Regions from separate parts of the Parabacteroides sp. AF27-14 genome, predicted to be linked through region 4. Evidence: riboswitches for the same ligand, from Rfam matches in the RefSeq annotation. Region 4 holds a riboswitch; each other region holds the start of a gene.

Region 1 (4,778 bases), on a different contig from region 4:
GCCGTTTACTTCCTCTTGATAGTTGTTGGTCAACGTAGCCGTACTGTTCATCTTCCGGATATAGAACAAGCTGGCATTGGCGCTTAATATATTGTTCAATTGATATTTAAGACCCACCTCGGCTTGGTATCCTTTCTCCGGCTTAAATACTTCCTCATTGCGAGCAGGCTCGAAACGATTTCCATCACCTCCTACATAAATGACGTTATCTTGATAGAACGTACGGATCGGCTTGAAGAAAGAGGCGAAAGACGCATAAATGGATGTATTCGGATGGGGCAGATAGACCGCTCCGAAACGATAAGTCAACGCCTTATTCTTTATCATATTGAAGCTTGAATGCTCCTCATACTCACGTCGTCCGGTAGGAGTTGTAGCGCTGGCGGACATATAACGGAAAAAGTCGTAACGTAGAGCGGCTAATACCTTCCATTGCTCGTTGAACTCAACCATATCTTGAAGATAAAGGCTGTTGGAATAATGATGCGTAACCGTTGCTTTCGAGAATTTACTGGTCATATATCCCATGCTATGCGGATCATAAACGGATACATGCGAATAAAGGCCGGGACCCTGAACATCATCTCCTAAATTATAGCCCGAATAGCTGGTACGATTCAAGGCGACGAAAGAGTAACCTCCCATATACGTATGCTTTATCTCACCCGTCCTGAATTTACCGCTTAGCTCGAGCGTATTGGCTACCGTCTTGGCTATATGGGAGAAGCGAAGCGGGAAAGAAAGATATACACTGTCCAAACAGATATATTTTTTCTGGCCGTTTTTCATATAATAATGATCATAGATCGGATCATCACTTTCGAGATAGTCGAGGGCTTCCGTCCCAAAATAGTTGATATCGTCGTTATTGTAAGAAAGGCGATCTGTTAGTTTCGCGCCGTTCCAAAAAGTATGTGTGTATTGCGTCGATACGTTCCATGCGTGATTCTTCATAAAGTCGGACTCGTTATTGTAGCGAGCCTCACGGTCAAGTCCCGGTAGCATCTCATTTTTATGGAGATATAACTGTCCTGTTTGCACATTATATACATCATTTGCCATTAAATCGGGAAGACCGATCTCCGTCCCATAGAAGTCGCGGTTAAAACCTCCGCGAACATCTAATATGTCACGTTCCGTCATTTTAGCTTGCAATGCCAGATAACCGGAAAAGCGACGGTTGCCATTATCACGCCAGCCCTCTTGATCGGAAAAGTTGACATTGGCGTAATAATTGACCGGACCGACCAATTTACCGCCCATGCCAAGTGTCGCCTCTTTATTCTCGTAACTACCGTAGGCCAATCGAGCATTAACGCTCTGTTTCTCTGACGGGGATTTACGAACGATATTCAAGGTTCCACCTACGGCTGAATGTCCGTAAAGTACAGAAGCCGGTCCCTTTAATAATTCAATAGACTCGATACAGGATAGATCGGGTACGGGATAAGAGTTGTTTATTGCCGAACGTTCATCGCGGATACCGTCTATCATCATGATAGAATGATCGAAACCACGGATCGACAATTGTTGAAATGCGCCATAAGATGTCTGGAATCGTACGCCCGGCATAAAGCGTACCGCATCTTGGATATTACGGATACCTCGCAACTCCAAACTACTCGCCGTAATGCTATTAATTGAAATAGGAAGATATTTCATAGGTACGTCCAACTTCGTGATTTGTGGACGTGGCTTGCGTGCGGCGGTCGCTACGACTTCTTGAATATTGAATGTCGTATCGGCGAAATTCGTGTACTCATTCTTGTGTTGTGCCTGCATCGTACTGATACATAAGGCTGTCAACGGTAAGATTGTCAAAACTCTTTTCATATATTTAGCATTATAACTGTTTATTGTATGCATGTGAAATCCCTTTCGAAAGAAATTCCATTTTCCTTCGAATGAAAATTTAGTTTCTTTCGGAAGGAATTACTTTTTCTTCCGAAAGGAATAAAACATAGATTTGGAGAACTTTTTTAGTCCTTCTCTACCGCATAAGCTTTCTTCTTATCAACGATATCGATCATCTTATGTTTAGCCATGAAACGGGCATGTTCGATGAAAATCTTCTGAATATCCGGATTCTGTCCCAGACCTTCCATAAATACGCTTACCTCGTAGCCTTTCTTTTCCAGTTCCTCTTTCCAATCACCGGCGATATCGTTTTTCGCATGGTCTCCAGCGACAAACATAAATGGCATTAACACGACTTTCTTCGTACCATTGGCTTTTACTTGAGCTTCCATCGTATCAAAAGAAGGATAACCTTCAATAGTTCCTACGGAATAATTCTTGAACCCCTTCTCCTTCAACATATAATCCAACATGGCATATTGGGCCGTTGCTGGAGTATAAGTGCCATGACCTACTAATAATGTAGCGCCTTCCTTCGCCCCATTTTTTATGATAGCAGCGATTACTGCCTCATAATCTTCCGGCGTATACAATAGGGGATTGCCGATTCGGATTTCCTTGAAAGAAGACTTCATGGCGGCAACGTCTTTACGTAAGGATTCCATCTCGATACCTTCGATTATATTCGTGGATTGGATCAAGATGTGCGTATAACCATCAGCCTTTAACTTTTCCAAGGCTTCGATCGGGTTTAGTTTCTCTATGCCACGAGCTTTTAAGCGGCGCATTACAATGCGAGAAGTCCATGCCTCACGCAACTCAACATCTTTGAAAGCTTCTTTCGCTTTTTGATTGATCGCGTCGATTGTCAAGGCACGGGTATCATCATGGGTTGTTCCAAAATGTACCATCAATAAAGCGGCCTTATCGCCCGGTTGTAAAGAGGCGAATAAATCGGATGCTACAAAATTCTCGCCATCGTGCGCACGACAAACTAGGCTGATGACCAGCAGGAAGAAAGATAGTAAGTGTTTCCTCATCATATGAATATATTAATAATTAGATTACATATCAATCCCACGGAGACAACGTATTATTCCGTCTCCAACATCTTTTAGATATAGGTGATATTTCTATCCTCTTAATTACTCCTAACCCCGGGAGGAATTAATCATTACTTCGCTTGGCAGGTTTCCTGACTGGCTCGAAAAGCAACCTTCCCATCTTTCTTAAGACAGTGGCATAGCAGAACGCTTTCCTTTTCAAGAGCTTCACAGTAGCGGGCACTGTTCCGGATTCTAACCGGATTCCCTTTTATAGAATTGTCGGTAGACAAACTCTATCACCTAAGCGGTCGCAAATTTATATAAATAATCCCGAAAAGTAACAACATCTTTCAAAGAATCCCTGTTTCAATAGCATCTTTTTTGTTTAACATCAAATAAATAGATATGGAATGGATAACTAATTTACTTCAACATTATCCGGAGCTAGCTATTTTCATAACCTTAGCTCTCGGTTTCTGGATTGGCAAGTTTAAGATAAAGAAGTTCACGCTGGGAACGGTTACCAGCGTATTATTGGTCGGTGTATTGATCGGGCAATTAAAAATCGATATAAGCGGACCGTTAAAGTCCGTCTTTTTCTTGATGTTCCTCTTCGCTGTAGGATATAGTGTTGGGCCACAGTTCTTCCGGGGATTGAAAAAGGAAGGTCTTCCTCAAATGCTTTTCGCCGCCGTCATGTGTGTGTTTTGTTTGATCGCTCCTTTTTTGTTAGCGAAACTTATGGGATATAACGCAGGCGAGGCCGCAGGATTATTGGCGGGCTCCCAGACGATGTCGGCAGTATTAGGAGTTGCCGAAGATACGATCGGACAGATGAATATTAGCGATACGGATAAAAGCGCTATGGTAAATGTAATGCCCGTGGCCTATGCGGTAACTTATATTTTCGGTACGGCAGGATCCGCATGGTTAGTGAGTGATATCGGGCCACGTCTTTTAGGAGGACTCGACTACGTGAAAAAAGCGTGTAAAGAGCTAGAGGCTAAAATGGGAAATAACGACGAGAGCGAGCAACCGGGCTTTATGCCTGCTGCCCGTCCGGTAACTTTCCGGGCCTATAAGATTAGTAATGAATGGTTCAAGGATGGCAAAAGCGTAAAGCAGTTGGAGGTATATTTAGACCAATTGGGACGGCATTTGTTCGTGGAGTGTGTCCGTATTAATAATGTAGTAACCGATGTTAAACCGGATTTGGTTTTACATACCGGAAATGAGGTTGTTCTAAGCGGTCGCCGAGAATTCGTGATCGGAGAGGAGAACTGGATTGGCGACGAGGTCAATGACATTGAATTGCTCGATTTTCCGGCAGAGACGTTACCCGTACTAGTGATCCATAAGGAATACGTGGGGAAAAAGATCTGCTATTTACGCAATCAATCGTTTATGCATGGTGTTAGCATCAAGTCCGTAAGGCGTGCGGGTATCAATATCCCGGTCTTGGCCGCTACGGTGATAGATTCTGGTGATATGCTGGAATTGGTAGGCATGAAATCAGAGGTAAATAAAGCGGCGACGGCTTTGGGATATCCCGATCGCCCAACCAATCAGACCGATTTGATTTTCGTGGGTATCGGTATTTTCTTAGGGGGAATTTTAGGTTCGCTCGCGATTCATTTCGGGGGTGTCCCGATTAGCCTAAGTACGAGTGGAGGTGCTTTGATAGCCGGGCTCGTCTTTGGATGGCTTCGTTCTAAGCATCCGACCTTCGGGCGTATTCCGGAGCCTTCCGTTTGGATATTAAATAATTTGGGGTTGAATATGTTTATCGCCGTAGTCGGTATCACGGCGGGTCCCAGTTTCGTGACCGGATTGAAGGAAGTCGGTATAAGTTTATTTATTATCGGTGCTTTAGCG
Region 2 (4,778 bases), on a different contig from region 4:
TGATCCCGGCGGAATCGATCTCGATCCGAGCTTCCAGCCCCGCATCCTTCACCAACTTCTTCATTACCGCCTCCGCCGAAGGGGAACGGCATATATTTCCCAAACACACAAACAACAACCGTATCTTTTCCTCCTTCATCCCTAAGCTCCTTTCCTTTAATTTTCAATTTTCAATTCTCAATTCTCCATTTTCAATTCTCAAGCCGGGTCCACATCATAATGAACCAACAACTGCTTAAATAGCGCATATCCCTGCATCTCCGCATGAATCCCCTCCAATATCTCACGAAGCGGAGCGATCCCGGCGGATATCTCGATCTTCAAGACGATCTTCTTGATATGAAGCGTCTGTACCCGAGTGATAGGCGGCGTAACCGGCCCCAACACCCGCTCACCCAAACGAGCACGAAGTTTCTCGGCGTATAAAGCAGACATTTCCTGCAAAGCCTCCTCATTCCGACTTCGAAGGATCAAGACGATCAAACGGTAGTAAGGCGGGTAACGGAACATACTACGCTCGCTCAATTGCAAGCTCACCATTTCCTTATAAGCAAAATGCTGCACCATACGGATCAAAGGATGCTCCGGCTGAGTAGTCTGCAAGATCACCGTACCCCGCTTATCCCGTCGTCCGGCACGTCCGCTAACCTGTACCATCAATTGATAAGCCCGCTCGTGCGCCCGGAAGTCAGGGAAATTCATCAGGCTATCGGCACTCAGGATTCCGACCACGCTGACATTCCCGAAATCCAATCCCTTCGACAACATCTGGGTACCAATCAAGATTTGTGTCTTCCCCTTCTCGAAATCCGAGATGATCCGCTCGTAAGCCGTGCGGGTACGGGCCGTATCGAAATCCAGCCGCTCCACCTTCGCCGCTGGGAATTGCCCAGCGATCTCCTCCTCTACCTTCTCCGTACCGAAGCCTTGCATCTTGAACTCCGTCCCCTTACACTCGGGACATACCTGCGGCAAGCGGTAGGTATAACCGCAATAATGGCAAACCAGCTGATTATGCGCCTTGTGGTAGGTAAGGCTAACGTCGCAATTCACGCAACGAGGCACCCACCCGCACCCTCGGCACTCGATCATCGGGGCGAATCCCCGGCGGTTCTGGAATAGGATCGCCTGCTCGCCCCGGGATAGGGCCTCCCGCACCTTCTCCACCAACAGAGGGGAGAAAAGGGTATCTTTCATGATCTTCTTGCGCTTTAGCTCCTTCACGTCCACCGTAATAATCTCCGGCATCAAGCAATCACCGTAGCGGGTAGATAACTCAACCAGACCGTATTTCCCCGCCGTAGCGTTGAAATAAGAATCGATGGAGGGAGTGGCGGAACCCAATAAGGTCTTACCGCCGTGCATACCCGCCAAGACGATGGCAGCGTTACGGGCATGGTAACGGGGTGCCGGGTCCTGCTGCTTATACGTATTCTCATGCTCCTCGTCCACGATAATCAAGCCCAAGTCCTTAAACGGAAGGAAGAGGGACGAACGGACCCCCAATACCAGCATAGGCTCGTCGTTATGCAATAGCTTATTCCAAACTTCCACCCGCTCGTTATCCGAGAACTTAGAGTGGTAGACCAATAGCTTATCCCCGAATAATTTCGCCAGCCGTTCCGTGATCTGGGTCGTGATAGCGATCTCCGGCAACATATATAAAACCTGCCGCCCCAGCCGCAAGACCTCATGGATCAAACGGACGTATATCTCGGTCTTACCACTGGAAGTCACGCCATGAAGCAAGCAGACCTCTTTCGTCTTGAAAGCCTCATGGATCTCTCCATAGGCTTTCTCTTGCGCCGGACTGAGCGGATTCGGCTCTTGCAAGCGGCAGACAGATACTTGCAAACGACCCACCTCTTTCTCGTAACTCTCCAAGATACCCCGTTTCAGCAGCCCCTCCAATACCGCAGAGGTATAACCACTGCGTTCCAATAGCTCTTTCTTGGAAAGCTCCTTCGATAAAGCGGGATTCAAGGTATGGCTTAAATCCAAGAAGCTGACCAGCAGAAGCTCTTGCTTCTTCGCTCGTTTCAAATCCTCGAACACCGCCTGTAATTTCGTCTCATCCCGGTAAGCCTCGGCCAAACGGATAAACGCCTGTGTCTTGGGAACGAATCCTCGCTTTAGCTCCTCGCTCACCTCGACCGCCCCTTTCACCATCAAGGAAGAGACGATCGGGACAACATTTCGAAGACCGGTCTTCTTCTCCAACTCCGAGATCGTCAATTTCAAAACCCCGCTAAAAGCATCCAGTACCGCTTGCTCGTTCGGGCGCAAGGGGGCGGTGGCCTCGAAATCCTCATTATAAGTAACCGCCGTCTCGCTTTCCAACTTTAAGCCGGAAGGCAAGGCCGCCTTATACACGTCGCCCAGCTTACATATATAATAAGAAGATATCCATTTCCAGAAACGGAGTTGCGGACGGCGGAGCACCGGCGTGGCATCCAGCAAAGCGTAGATCTCCTTCGTCTCAAAATCGGATACCGGTTCCCGGTCGTGTACCTCCATGACGATAGCCGTATAATATCGTTTCTTCCCGAAATGCACGATCACCCGGCAACCGGGAGTCACGGCTCTCTCCAGATCTTCGGGTATCCGATAGGTATAGCTATTCTCCAAAGGAAGGGGAAGTATGACGTCCGCGTATTTCATTCAAACAGGTGTTTCATTACGAGCCCAAAAATAACAAAAAAGGCCGGACTTCTAAAGCCCAGCCTCTCTCATTTTATTTTCACCTATTTAGAACAAGATCGCTGCCGTGATAGACCATCCACGGTTCTTTCCGGCACCGTCGGAGAGGTTCACCTTCTCAATACTATAGTTATCAGTCAGTCCCAGACCATAATTGAAACCCACCTGCAAGTGGCTGATCAGTTCCACGCCGGCACCGAAGTTAAGACCTGCGCTGAAATTCTTCGCCTTCACCTGATCCGCTACGGAACCCGGGATATCCCAAAACTTATCACCGCCTACACGGAAACCGATATACGGACCGGCTGCCAAATACGCCTTGACGATCGGTAAACCGAATTTCCATTTCAAGTTGACCGGAACATCGATATAATCCGTCTTCATCGAAGTCTTAACCCCGCCAGCCGAGGTCGTCTCCAAACCTTTTTGCGAATACAACACCGCCGCATCGATCCCGACACCGACCAACGGTAAGGTCGTCTCGATCATCGGACCCACTTGAAAGCCGGTTACGTTATCCGCTTTCAACACGTCCGAGTTGAAATGAACAGACGATATATTCACACCTCCCTTGATACCGAATTTAAGCTGAGCGTTCGCCGGAAGCGCCATCAACGCTAGCAAGGCAACCATAACAAGTCCCACAATTTTCTTCATATTCATACTTCTTTTGTTAATTACTCGTTGCAAATAAACGCACTTTTCTAATAATAAACAAATATTCTCTATAGAGTGTTCACGGAATACCCCAGTCCTTTAAACGCAAAGAAAGCATGCATCTTACACACGGAGCTCATCCCGTCGGTCAGATTCATGCTTCTTTCCCTAATTATTATGGCAAAATAATTATCCGAAACCATGAGACGACTTGATAAGAAAACCTTGGATAAAGAATAGTAAAAACCGGATACGGTTCTTGCGTTCTCTTCCGGCCTTTCCTCGAAGCCGTCGAAAATATACACGCCTTGCAGGTCTTCTGACTTACTTCCGGTCTTAAGCGCCTTCCCATTCACTTGAATGAACAGTGGCAACAGTATTGCTCAACCCGTTTATGAAGCTTACAGCAGCGGGACTGTCCGGGATTCTCACCCGATTCCCTTTTAATCCCTATCCGGCGATTGCCGAAAGGGAACAAAGCATGTAGCAAAGATACATAAAGTTTTGATGTAGCCTAACACTTTCCACAAAAAATATCCTTATATTCCCGGTTCCTGATATAGCATAAAGCCGCCCCGATAGCCGTGCGATACTCGGCATACTCCGGTATCTTGAAATGGACATCGCACATCTCCTCCAGACGGGGGAAAATATCCGGGCATTGTGGCAAGCGAGTCAGGTTACCGATCAATACGATATTCTTGATATCGCCATTTAACGAGGCGAAAACAGCTCCTTGTCCGATGGTCTGCAAGACCATATGAACGATACCGAGAGCGATATCCTCAACCTTAGCGTTCGCGTCCGCTTTTCCGAAAATAGAGGCTGTCACGTCCAGCGGCAGGCCGGGTAGCGGATGCGGCGTAATATCCCGGATATGCAAGTCGATATCATTCAAGGAACCGTGCTCGGCCAAAGACGCTATTTGGTGAAAGTCATGCGTTTTCAATAATAGCTTAGACAAGCCGAGGATTGTTCCGCCACCGATACCCAATCCCCCGATATGCTCGATCGTGGAGCCTTGTACCTTGACAAAGGAGGTACCCGTTCCCATGCTGACCACCAATAGACTGTCCAGTCCCGTATTATATTGCGCCCCTAGCCCATTCGCAAGGAACTCATCCGTCTTCGCAGTTGGTAAGCCATATAAAGGTTGATCGATATAAGCACTACCTACACCTGTCAAGATCACTTTCTCTATATTCGAGAGCGAGATGTTATTATCATAAATATATTTACCGAAGGCCCCGAATAAAGAGGTTACCGGATCGGTAGCTTTCACGAACATCGGGTTCTTGATCTTCTTATCCTCCACGCCGACGATCTTGGTCGTGCTACCTCCCACATCTATACCTATAACGATTCCCATGATTCTTTCCCTTTTTAATTGAATAATCGCTACAAAAGTACATAAACCCGCA
Region 3 (4,778 bases), on a different contig from region 4:
CACGGGCCAAGAGACGGCTCACGTAAAGCGACCACCGCTTTCTTCCCTATTTTATTCAGCCCTAAAGCCAGACCGATCGAAACCGTAGTCTTTCCGATTCCCGCTTTAGTGGGAGTGATAGCGGTCACTAAAATTAAATTATGCTGGTCCATTTGCTTTTTATCGATCAAATGGATAGGAACCTTGGCAATATACCTGCCATAATTTTGTACTTCCTCACGAGGGATACCTAACGTTGTCGCAACTTCCTTAATTTTACGCAAGTCTGTTTCTCTTGCTATCTCAATGTCCGATTTCATGTGCTTTATGTAAGTTTATATAGTTTGAACAAAGTAAATCTAATTTATTATAATAACAAAATGATACGGAACAAGGTTTTCCCCCTTTATGGAATAAGAAGATTGTGTTATTTTGATATTTTTGTGCGAAAATGGCGATGATCTCGCTTTTTGTGATAGCTGTTAGGCTTGAAATTGAACTTTTTGTAAAGTGAACTTTGCAAAAATCATACGTTTTGCTTGTTGCACTCTTAAAGAATTATAAAATAGTCTTTAAAATTATCCGTCTATGATAATTTGATTAATTTTGTGGTGTCACAACGATAAAAAGAAAGCTAAAATGGTTTGAGTGTGATAAATTGAAATAGATGAGAGATTAATAACATTAGCAATATAATATGTAAATTTAAGGTTATGTCAACAGTAAGATTTAGTCAGGTTACATTTGCTACTAAATCGTGGGTAGCAGAAGCATGGGAAAAGATGGTAGTGGAATTGTTTAGCGGTCGTGTCGTAGCGGAAGTCAAACAATTGGATGAAGTATGTGAATCAAAGTGGGAAGTAGAATTGAAGAAGCTTCAAAACGAGGTTCATTCTTTATGTCATCATGCGATCCATCAATTGCTCCCGATAGCCGGCTCTTATCAACAGGCATTACTGGATGACGTTGCCCAAGCCTATACGGTATACGCTCCGGAAGAAGCAGAGTCTATCTTCAACCGGGGAAACCAAGCGATCGAGGATATCAAAGGGCATGTATCGGGTATTCGCTACAACGCTTGTAAAATGCGTGAGGCGAACCGTAAAGTAAGCGAGTTGGAAGATATGCACGCAAAAGCGATCATGTACCATAATTCAGTGAAACCTTATATGGATACACTTCGTTTCCATATCGATCAGCTTAAGCATATATTGCATGTAGCGTAATAAGATGGGCTGTCCGGGTTTGGTTACTCTCCGGGCAGCCTTCTTCTTTTAGCGAGGTTGGATAATCAGTAGGGAGAAATAGGGGAAATCCTTGGAATGTATAGTGGCGATATCAGTAGTATAATATTCTTTTCCTGTTCCTACATTCTCGAAATAATGAAAAACCGCCTTATCCGCATACTGCCGGATACAAGTATGAATAGCCTCTTGGCAACCCGGTAATTTCATGATGACGATGATCATTCCATTTTCTATTTTTGCCGAAAGTTCATCGAACGACGCAGTCCCGGGGATTACATTAATTTGCTCCTCTTGTTTTACGATATGTATCCCGGCCAAGGCACCTGCCGCTATAAATGCCGGAATTCCTGCGATTCGATCGACCGGGATTCCTGCTTCCTCGAATTTATCGTATACATATTGTATAGATGAATAAAAACCAGCGTCTCCCTCGGCGACGATCACGATTTGTTTTCCTTTCAAATATTCAGCTTGGGCATCCAGAAACAATTCGTTATAAGCGTTTAACGCATCTGTCCGTTCCTTACTCATTGGCAAAATAAACGGATGGATCAAGGATTCGTCTACCTCAATAGCTTTCAATATATCCGTCGCCCGAGATATGATTCCATGCTTGCCTTGTGTAGCAGGACAATAGATAATATCAGCCTTTTGTAATGTTTTAAGCCCTTTCAGCGTAATTAATTCCGGATCACCGGGACCTAATGAGACGAAGTGAATAGGATGATTCATGTGTATCTGTTTTTATTTGAAACGCAAAAGTCCTTAAAATTGCGGATGTATACAAATATTCTTACTACTTTTGTCGCTGTAACAGGCTCCGCTTATCTCTTTTTCCGGGAGGCGGATTAAAAGGGAACCGGGTGAGAATCCCGGACAGACCACGCTGCTGTGAACTTCTAAACATTCGGACAATACCTTGGCCACTGGTTTCGTAATCGGGAAGGCGTCTAGAATGGAAGTAAGTCAGAAGACCTGCCGGTTCATAAATAAATGTTGCTGTCCCGTGGAGCAGGACGAGAGTAACTGTCAATGATCAACTGTCAATTAAACAAGGATTATGAATAAGTTTATAGCGGGTGGATGCTTGCTTTTATCGGTATTGACTTTATCATGTACTTCAGGTATCCGTGAAAAAGGAGAAATAGGGAAGACGGCTTCCGTAGAGCAATCCGCATTCTCGCAAGAGCAGGTTAAGCCTTTATACGCCCAAGGATTCAAGCTTACCTATGCGGATCAATATGTCTTGGCTGATATTCAAGATCCTCAAAACGAGGAAAGCACCACGTTTCATTATGCGTTCGTAAAAAGAGGTTCGAAACCCACGGGGATTCCCGTTGATTATACGATGATAGAGCTTCCTATCCGAAGCGTTATCTGTATGACTTCCCTGCAATTATCGAATTTTATTAAATTGGGTGCCTTGGATAAGGTCGTTGGGATTACCAGTACACGGCATTTGTTCAATAAAGAGATGAACGAACGCCTGAAAGAAGGTAAAACCGCAAAGATCGGTATAGAGGGAAATTTCGATAACGAGGTTATCATGAGTATGAATCCTGATTTGATCCTTGTATCGCCATTCAAGCGGGGAGGCTATGAGACGCTGAAAGACGTGGGTATCCCCTTGATTCCCCATTTGGGTTATAAGGAGACTACGCCATTGGGACAAGCTGAATGGATCAAGTTCATAGGCTTGTTGTTAGGGGTAGAGAAAGAGGGCAATGAGCGTTTTGCCGCCATTGAGAAGAGGTATAATGAATTAAAGGAACTTACGGCGGATGGCAAGGTTAAAAAATGTCCGATCGTTTTTAGTGGCGAGTTACGGGGTGGAAACTGGTATGCCGTAGGAGGAAAGAGTTTCTTGGCACAGCTTTTCAAGGATGCCGGCGCTGATTATTTCTTGAAAGACGATGAGCGATCCGGTGGTGTTACATTAGACTTCGAGACGGTCTATAACCAAGCGGACGATGCTGATTTCTGGCGTATCGTGAATAGTTTCCCGGGAACGTTTAGCTATGAGGCATTGAAAGAGCAAGATCCTCGTTATGCGGATTTCCGTGCGTTCCGGGAGAAAGGGATTATCTATTGTAATATGAAGAACACGCCGTTTTATGAGAGTATGCCGACAGAACCGGAGATCGTCCTAGCGGATTTGCTTCATATCTTTCATCCGGATTTATTACCGGATCATGAGCCGGTCTATTATTCTCGACTTAAATAAGGAACGCTGATGAGACATTCAAATACCCTATGGATGCTGGCGATTGTCACGGCTATTTTTGTTCTAATCTTTTTGAATTTGGTGTTGGGGTCAGTCTCTATTCCTCTTCAATCGGTTTGGCATATTATCTGGAATTCAGGAAATGAGCCTATTACATGGCAGAATATTATCTGGAAATCCCGACTACCACAGGCATTGACAGCGTTGGTAGCGGGAGCAGGCTTATCCATCAGCGGCTTACAGATGCAAACCGTTTTCCGTAATCCATTGGCCGGACCTTCGGTCTTAGGTATCAGTTCGGGAGCGAGCATGGGTGTCGCTTTCGTGGTGTTGTTAAGCGGTAGTTTAGGGGGCGTTGCCTTGAGTAAACTTGGTTTTATGGGGGAGATCGCCTTATCGATAGCGGCCGTGATCGGTTCCTTATCCGTGATGGCGCTGATCGTGTATGTTTCCCAAAAGGTAAAAGGAAATGTCACGTTGTTGATTATCGGTGTGATGATCGGTTACGTGGCAAACGCCGTGATCGGTGTACTTAAATTCTTTAGCGTCGAGGAGGATATCCGTGCATACGTGATTTGGGGATTGGGTAGTTTCGCCCGTGTTTCCGGTAATCAGATGACGTTGTTCGTGATTCTTATGACAGTCTTGATCCCTCTCTCGTTCCTGCTTATCAAGACCATGAACTTGATGCTTCTTGGGGATAGCTACGCACGCAATTTGGGACTTAATATCAAGCGGGCCCGTTTGTTGGTTATCACCTCGGCCGGGGTCCTTACGGCGATTGTCACGGCTTATTGCGGACCTATTATCTTCTTGGGGCTAGCCGTTCCGCATTTATGCCGGGCCATATTTCAAACTTCCGACCATCGGATTTTAATGCCTGCGGTCTTATTCGCAGGTGCGGCGTTGGCGTTGATCTGTAATTTGATCGCCCGTATGCCGGGGTTCGAGGGAGCGTTACCTGTCAACTCGGTAACCGCTTTAGTAGGTGCTCCTGTAGTGGCCTCGGTATTATTTAGAAAACGAAAGAATGAATTGAACGAGTAAGATGAAACAAGATACGATTCATATTAACGGCCTTTCGATCGGTTACCATTCTAAGAGTAGTACAAAGCTGGTAGCTAAAGGTATACACTCTACGATCTATAGTGGTGAATTAACCTGTTTGCTGGGTGCTAACGGGGTGGGGAAGTCTACTTTATTGCGCACGTTATCGGCTTTCCAACCTAAATTAGATGGGGAAATATTGGTCCTAGGAAAAGATATAGATGCTTATTCCGATAAGGAATTGAGCACCACGATCGGTGTCGTGCTGACCGATAAATGTG
Region 4 (4,778 bases):
AATTAAAGGGACGATCATCTACATAATCAAAAAGGTTCTCGATACCTACTCCCGGTTCCAACAAGAAATCGCCGGCTCTAAACGTATGGCTCGTATTGAGATTCCACAAGGAATATTTCGGTGCGTATCCATAAGAAGTAGAATAACGTTCCCCTTGGATACGTCCGTTAAAATTCACGTTCAGCTTATACTTATTCCAAGTATGAGACCACATAGCCGCTACCGTACCACTATGCTTAACGGTCTTATCCAAAGGCTCATCCTCATATACGTTTTTTCCATCCATGAAACTATAGCCACCATTCAAGGTAAAGCCCGCTCCCAGATAACTATTGAAGGCCACGTTAATACCTTTGATCTTCGCTTTATCGATATTCGCACGCATCTGTATCTCATCATAGTACGTACCATGGGCGGTGTTATAAGCATCCCGTTCCGCCGTATCCAACATCTTATAGTTAATCATGCTACGTACGTTATTCATAAAAGCGGACACGGACAAAGAGAAATACCGCATCGTATATTCTGCGCTCAACGTAAAATTGTCGCTCTTCTCCGGGTCCAGATCCGGATTACCGATCGTAAGGCGAGTCGCTCCGGACGCTTTCTTCTCCGATTCCGTATACAACTCTTTCAATTCAGGTGTACGGAAACCAGCCGCATACGATCCGCGGAAATTAAAACCGCCTACCTTATACAGCAAAGCCACGTTAGGAGTCGCATAACTCTTAAAATTCTCATGGTAAATATAGCGCAAACCCGCGTACGCTTGGAAATGCTCATTGATATTGATCTCGTCTTGAGCATAAAGCGCAGTCGTGTACATACTTTTACCCGCTATGTTATCCGTCTCGCTACTCAGTAACTCTTTAATGAACTCCGCACCAGCCGAAAGCTTATTATATTTGCCCAAACGAAAGATTCCCTTGACATTCAAGTTATGGTAATGAATCCGTTTCGTCATATCACTCTCTCCGCTTTTCTTTCCATCAAAGAAATCCTTATACGTACTATGATTGTCCGACAGATAATCAGCGTTCAAATAAGAGTTCTTATTAATCATGTATTGAGCGCCCGCCCCATAAGTGAACGTCTCTTTTCTCATATCATAGTTGGTCGTATTCACTTTATCCATTGGCATCGGACGATCGCTGGAACGTCCGAAGAAAGTACCACGCACATAAAAAGACAAACGATCCGTAGCGTCGTACGTGAAACGTTGGTTGATCACGTTCCGGTGAAATCCCTCGGAAGCTTGCTTATTGGTAGGAACCAACTCGCCTTTACTCTCCGTATAGGGATTTAATTGCCAACCATCGGCCCGTTGATATTGATAAGAAGTATATGAACCGAACTTCCCTACATTCACGTCCGCATTGACCGACTGCAAGAATTGGTTCTTGCTACCATAACGGCTATTGCTCGTCACGTTCACCTTATTACGGGAATCATCCGTGATGATATTGATAACGCCGGCGATCGCATCGCTACCATACAAAGCGGAAGCGGCCCCGTTCAATATCTCTACCCGCTTTACGTTAGACATATCGATACGGGAATAGGTATCATCGCCGGCCAAACGCTTACCGTTTTCCAAGATAACCACGTATTTCTCTGTCAATCCGTTCATATTCATCGTAGCCCCCTGTCCGTTTTCCATAAATACGATACTCGGATTCAGCTTGGTCATCGCATCTTGGAAATTGGTTACGCTCGCCTCTTTCAAGTCTTTTCCCGTAAGCACTTTCACGGGAATAGGAGAATTACTCATGCGGCGATGCGAACCGGTACCGGTTACCACCACTTGATCGATATTCACATACTTTTCTTTCAGCTTAATAACGACATCTTTTTCCGAGTGATCCGTTTGATACACGCCCTGTTCATAGCCAAGGTAAGTCACACGAATACGATGTCTACCATCGGGAAGGTTCAGCTCAAATTTTCCGCCGGCATCCGTGGTTGTACCATTCAAGGATTCCGACACGCGGATATTCGCGCCCGGGATTGGTTCATTACTTTCATCCACGACCTTACCCTGTAAACGTACCTGCGCAAATGATACGTTTATCGCACAACTTACAGCTAAAGCCGCGCACAAACACTTTCTTTTCATAAACGATTTGTTATTATGTATATTTCCGCTTTCCTGACCCCGAGAAAAACAGCAATAAAAACGCTTGGCAGGTTTCCTGACTTACTTCGTAGAGAACGACCTTCCCGTCTTTTACAGACAGTGGTATGAGAAATGTTTTCTACTTTACAAAAGCTTACAGTAGCGGGCACTGCTCCGGATTCACACCGGATTCCCTCTTTATGACGAAACCGGATGGTTTTTACGTCATCACCAAAACGGGGGCAAAAGTATGAATTATTTTATATAAACAAAAATATATCCCGGCTTATGTTCTTTAATAGCTTTACAAAGAGAAGCTTATAACACATCACATCGCCAAAAAGGAAAACAAAAGCAATCATGCAAGATACAAAGTTTTCCAAAACTTTTTACAACTCACTGTAAATTAATATATTAACATAATTTAATCAGCAAAAAGTTTTCCAAAAAGAAAATCATATAGAGTAATAAGATACCTTTGCACGCATAATCAATCACAAATTAATCGACATCATGATACAGACAGTTGTTAAACGGGACGGGCGTATCGTTGGTTTCAACGAGGAGAAGATAGTAACCGCTATCCGTAAAGCCATGTTGCATACAGACAAGGGAGAAGATATGCAACTGATTCGCCAAATCACAGACCATATCTCATTCAAGGGAGAACCTCAAATGACCGTAGAGGCGATTCAAGATGCCGTGGAACTGGAATTGATGGCCAGTAGCCGGAAGGACGTAGCGCAGAAATATATCGCTTACCGAAATCAGCGAAGCGTAGCCCGCAAGGCGAAAACACGGGATATGTTCTTGGAGATTATCAATATCAAATCCAACGACATCACCCGTGAGAACGCGAATATGAACGCCGATACACCCGCCGGCATGATGATGAAATTCTCCAGCGAGACCACCAAGCCGTTTGTCGATGACTATTTATTGAGCGAAGAGGTCAAGGAAGCCGTATCTAACAACTACCTCCATATTCATGATAAAGATTATTATCCGACTAAAAGCTTGACCTGCGTACAACACCCGTTGGATCGCATCCTGAAATACGGGTTCTCCGCCGGTCATGGCGAATCACGTCCGGCTAAACGAATCGAAACCGCAAGCATCCTTGGCTGTATCTCTCTAGAGACCGCCCAAAACGAGATGCATGGCGGACAGGCGATACCGGCGTTCGACTTCTACCTAGCTCCTTACGTACGTAATAGCTTTATCGAGGAAGTAAAGACCTTAGAGGATTTATACGGACAGGATTTCTCCCACTTATATAATAAGCCTATCGACGATTACCAGACACAGACCTTGGATGGATTAAGCGGTGATAGACGCGTCATACAACATGCCATCAACCGCACGGTAAGCCGTGTACACCAATCGATGGAGGCTTTTATCCATAATATGAACACGATCCATTCCCGTGGAGGCAACCAAGTGGTATTCAGCTCCATCAATTATGGGACCGACACCTCGGCGGAAGGTCGTTGCATCATCCGGGAGTTATTAAAAAGTACTTACAGAGGCGTAGGTAACGGCGAGACCGCTATCTTCCCGATCCAGATATGGAAAAAGAAACGAGGCGTAAGCTATCTGCCGGAAGACCGCAACTACGATCTTTACCAATTGGCCTGCAAGGTCACCGCCCGTCGTTTCTTCCCGAACTTCTTGAATCTCGACGCGACCTTCAACCAAAGCGAGGATTGGAAAGCGGACGATCCTCAGCGCTATATCCACGAGGTAGCGACCATGGGATGCCGTACCCGTGTATTCGAGAATCGTTTCGGACCGAAGACTTCTATCGGACGAGGTAATCTCTCTTTCTCGACGATCAATATCGTGCGATTGGCTATCGAGTGCATGCAGGTGGAGAACAAGGAAGAGCGTATCGCCCTATTTTTCGCTAAACTGGATCATATGCTGGAACTTACGGCTCGTCAGTTGCATGAGCGTATGGAGTTCCAGAAAACCGCTTACGCAAAGCAATTCCCGTTGTTGATGTCTTCCTTGTGGTTAGGCTCGGAAAAATTGAAGCCTAACGATTCGATTGCCTCCGTTATCAACCAAGGCACCTTGGGTATCGGCTTTATCGGACTGGCCGAATGTCTGGTGGCCCTTACCGGTAAGCATCATGGCGAAGATGAGGATTCGCAAGCCTTAGGCATAAGGATCGTTACGTATATCCGGGATCGTGCCAACCAATTCTCGGAGCAATACCAACACAATTATAGCGTACTGGCAACTCCGGCAGAAGGTTTGTCCGGCAAGTTCACGGGAAAAGATCGTAAGAAGTTCGGATCGCTCCCCGGTATCACGGATCGGGATTATTATACGAACTCTAATCACGTCCCGGTATATTATAAGTGCAGTGCCCGTCATAAAGCCGAAGTGGAAGCTCCTTATCATGATTTGACTCGTGGCGGCCATATCTTTTACGTAGAGATGGATGGCGACGCTACCCATAACCCCGAAGCGATCATGCGTGTCGTGGATATGATGGATAAATACAATATCGGATACGGTTCCGTAAACCATAATCGTAACCGTTGTCTGGATTGTGGCTACGAGAACTCCACCCCGAATCTGGAAGCCTGCCCGAAATGCGGCAGCAAACACTTGGACAAACTTCAACGCATCACCGGTTACTTGGTAGGAACCA

The links. Region 4 has a riboswitch for cobalamin ahead of DWY79_RS13940 (TonB-dependent receptor). Riboswitches for the same ligand answer to the same signal wherever they lie in the genome.
Region 1: linked by a shared signal. The riboswitch ahead of DWY79_RS11615 (sirohydrochlorin cobaltochelatase) and the one ahead of DWY79_RS13940 (TonB-dependent receptor) in region 4 are both predicted to bind cobalamin.
Region 2: linked by a shared signal. The riboswitch ahead of DWY79_RS14540 (porin family protein) and the one ahead of DWY79_RS13940 (TonB-dependent receptor) in region 4 are both predicted to bind cobalamin.
Region 3: linked by a shared signal. The riboswitch ahead of DWY79_RS15860 (ABC transporter substrate-binding protein) and the one ahead of DWY79_RS13940 (TonB-dependent receptor) in region 4 are both predicted to bind cobalamin.

Annotation. Positions count from the first base shown of each region.
Region 1 is NZ_QTLZ01000009.1:143,846-148,623, forward strand. It holds gene DWY79_RS11610 (TonB-dependent siderophore receptor) at 1-1,833, opposite strand, end outside; gene DWY79_RS11615 (sirohydrochlorin cobaltochelatase) at 1,980-2,897, opposite strand; cobalamin riboswitch at 3,025-3,222, opposite strand; gene aspT (aspartate-alanine antiporter) at 3,309-4,778, shown strand, end outside.
Region 2 is NZ_QTLZ01000014.1:84,194-88,971, reverse strand. It holds gene DWY79_RS14550 (low molecular weight protein-tyrosine-phosphatase) at 1-139, opposite strand, end outside; gene priA (primosomal protein N') at 199-2,661, opposite strand; gene DWY79_RS14540 (porin family protein) at 2,749-3,357, opposite strand; cobalamin riboswitch at 3,649-3,852, opposite strand; gene coaW (type II pantothenate kinase) at 3,872-4,726, opposite strand.
Region 3 is NZ_QTLZ01000017.1:8,388-13,165, reverse strand. It holds gene DWY79_RS15875 (formate--tetrahydrofolate ligase) at 1-299, opposite strand, end outside; gene DWY79_RS15870 (hypothetical protein) at 693-1,205, shown strand; gene DWY79_RS15865 (precorrin-2 C(20)-methyltransferase) at 1,254-1,958, opposite strand; cobalamin riboswitch at 2,025-2,224, shown strand; gene DWY79_RS15860 (ABC transporter substrate-binding protein) at 2,287-3,450, shown strand; gene DWY79_RS15855 (iron ABC transporter permease) at 3,460-4,497, shown strand; gene DWY79_RS15850 (ABC transporter ATP-binding protein) at 4,499-4,778, shown strand, end outside.
Region 4 is NZ_QTLZ01000013.1:37,516-42,293, reverse strand. It holds gene DWY79_RS13940 (TonB-dependent receptor) at 1-2,116, opposite strand, end outside; cobalamin riboswitch at 2,165-2,367, opposite strand; gene DWY79_RS13935 (anaerobic ribonucleoside triphosphate reductase) at 2,630-4,778, shown strand, end outside.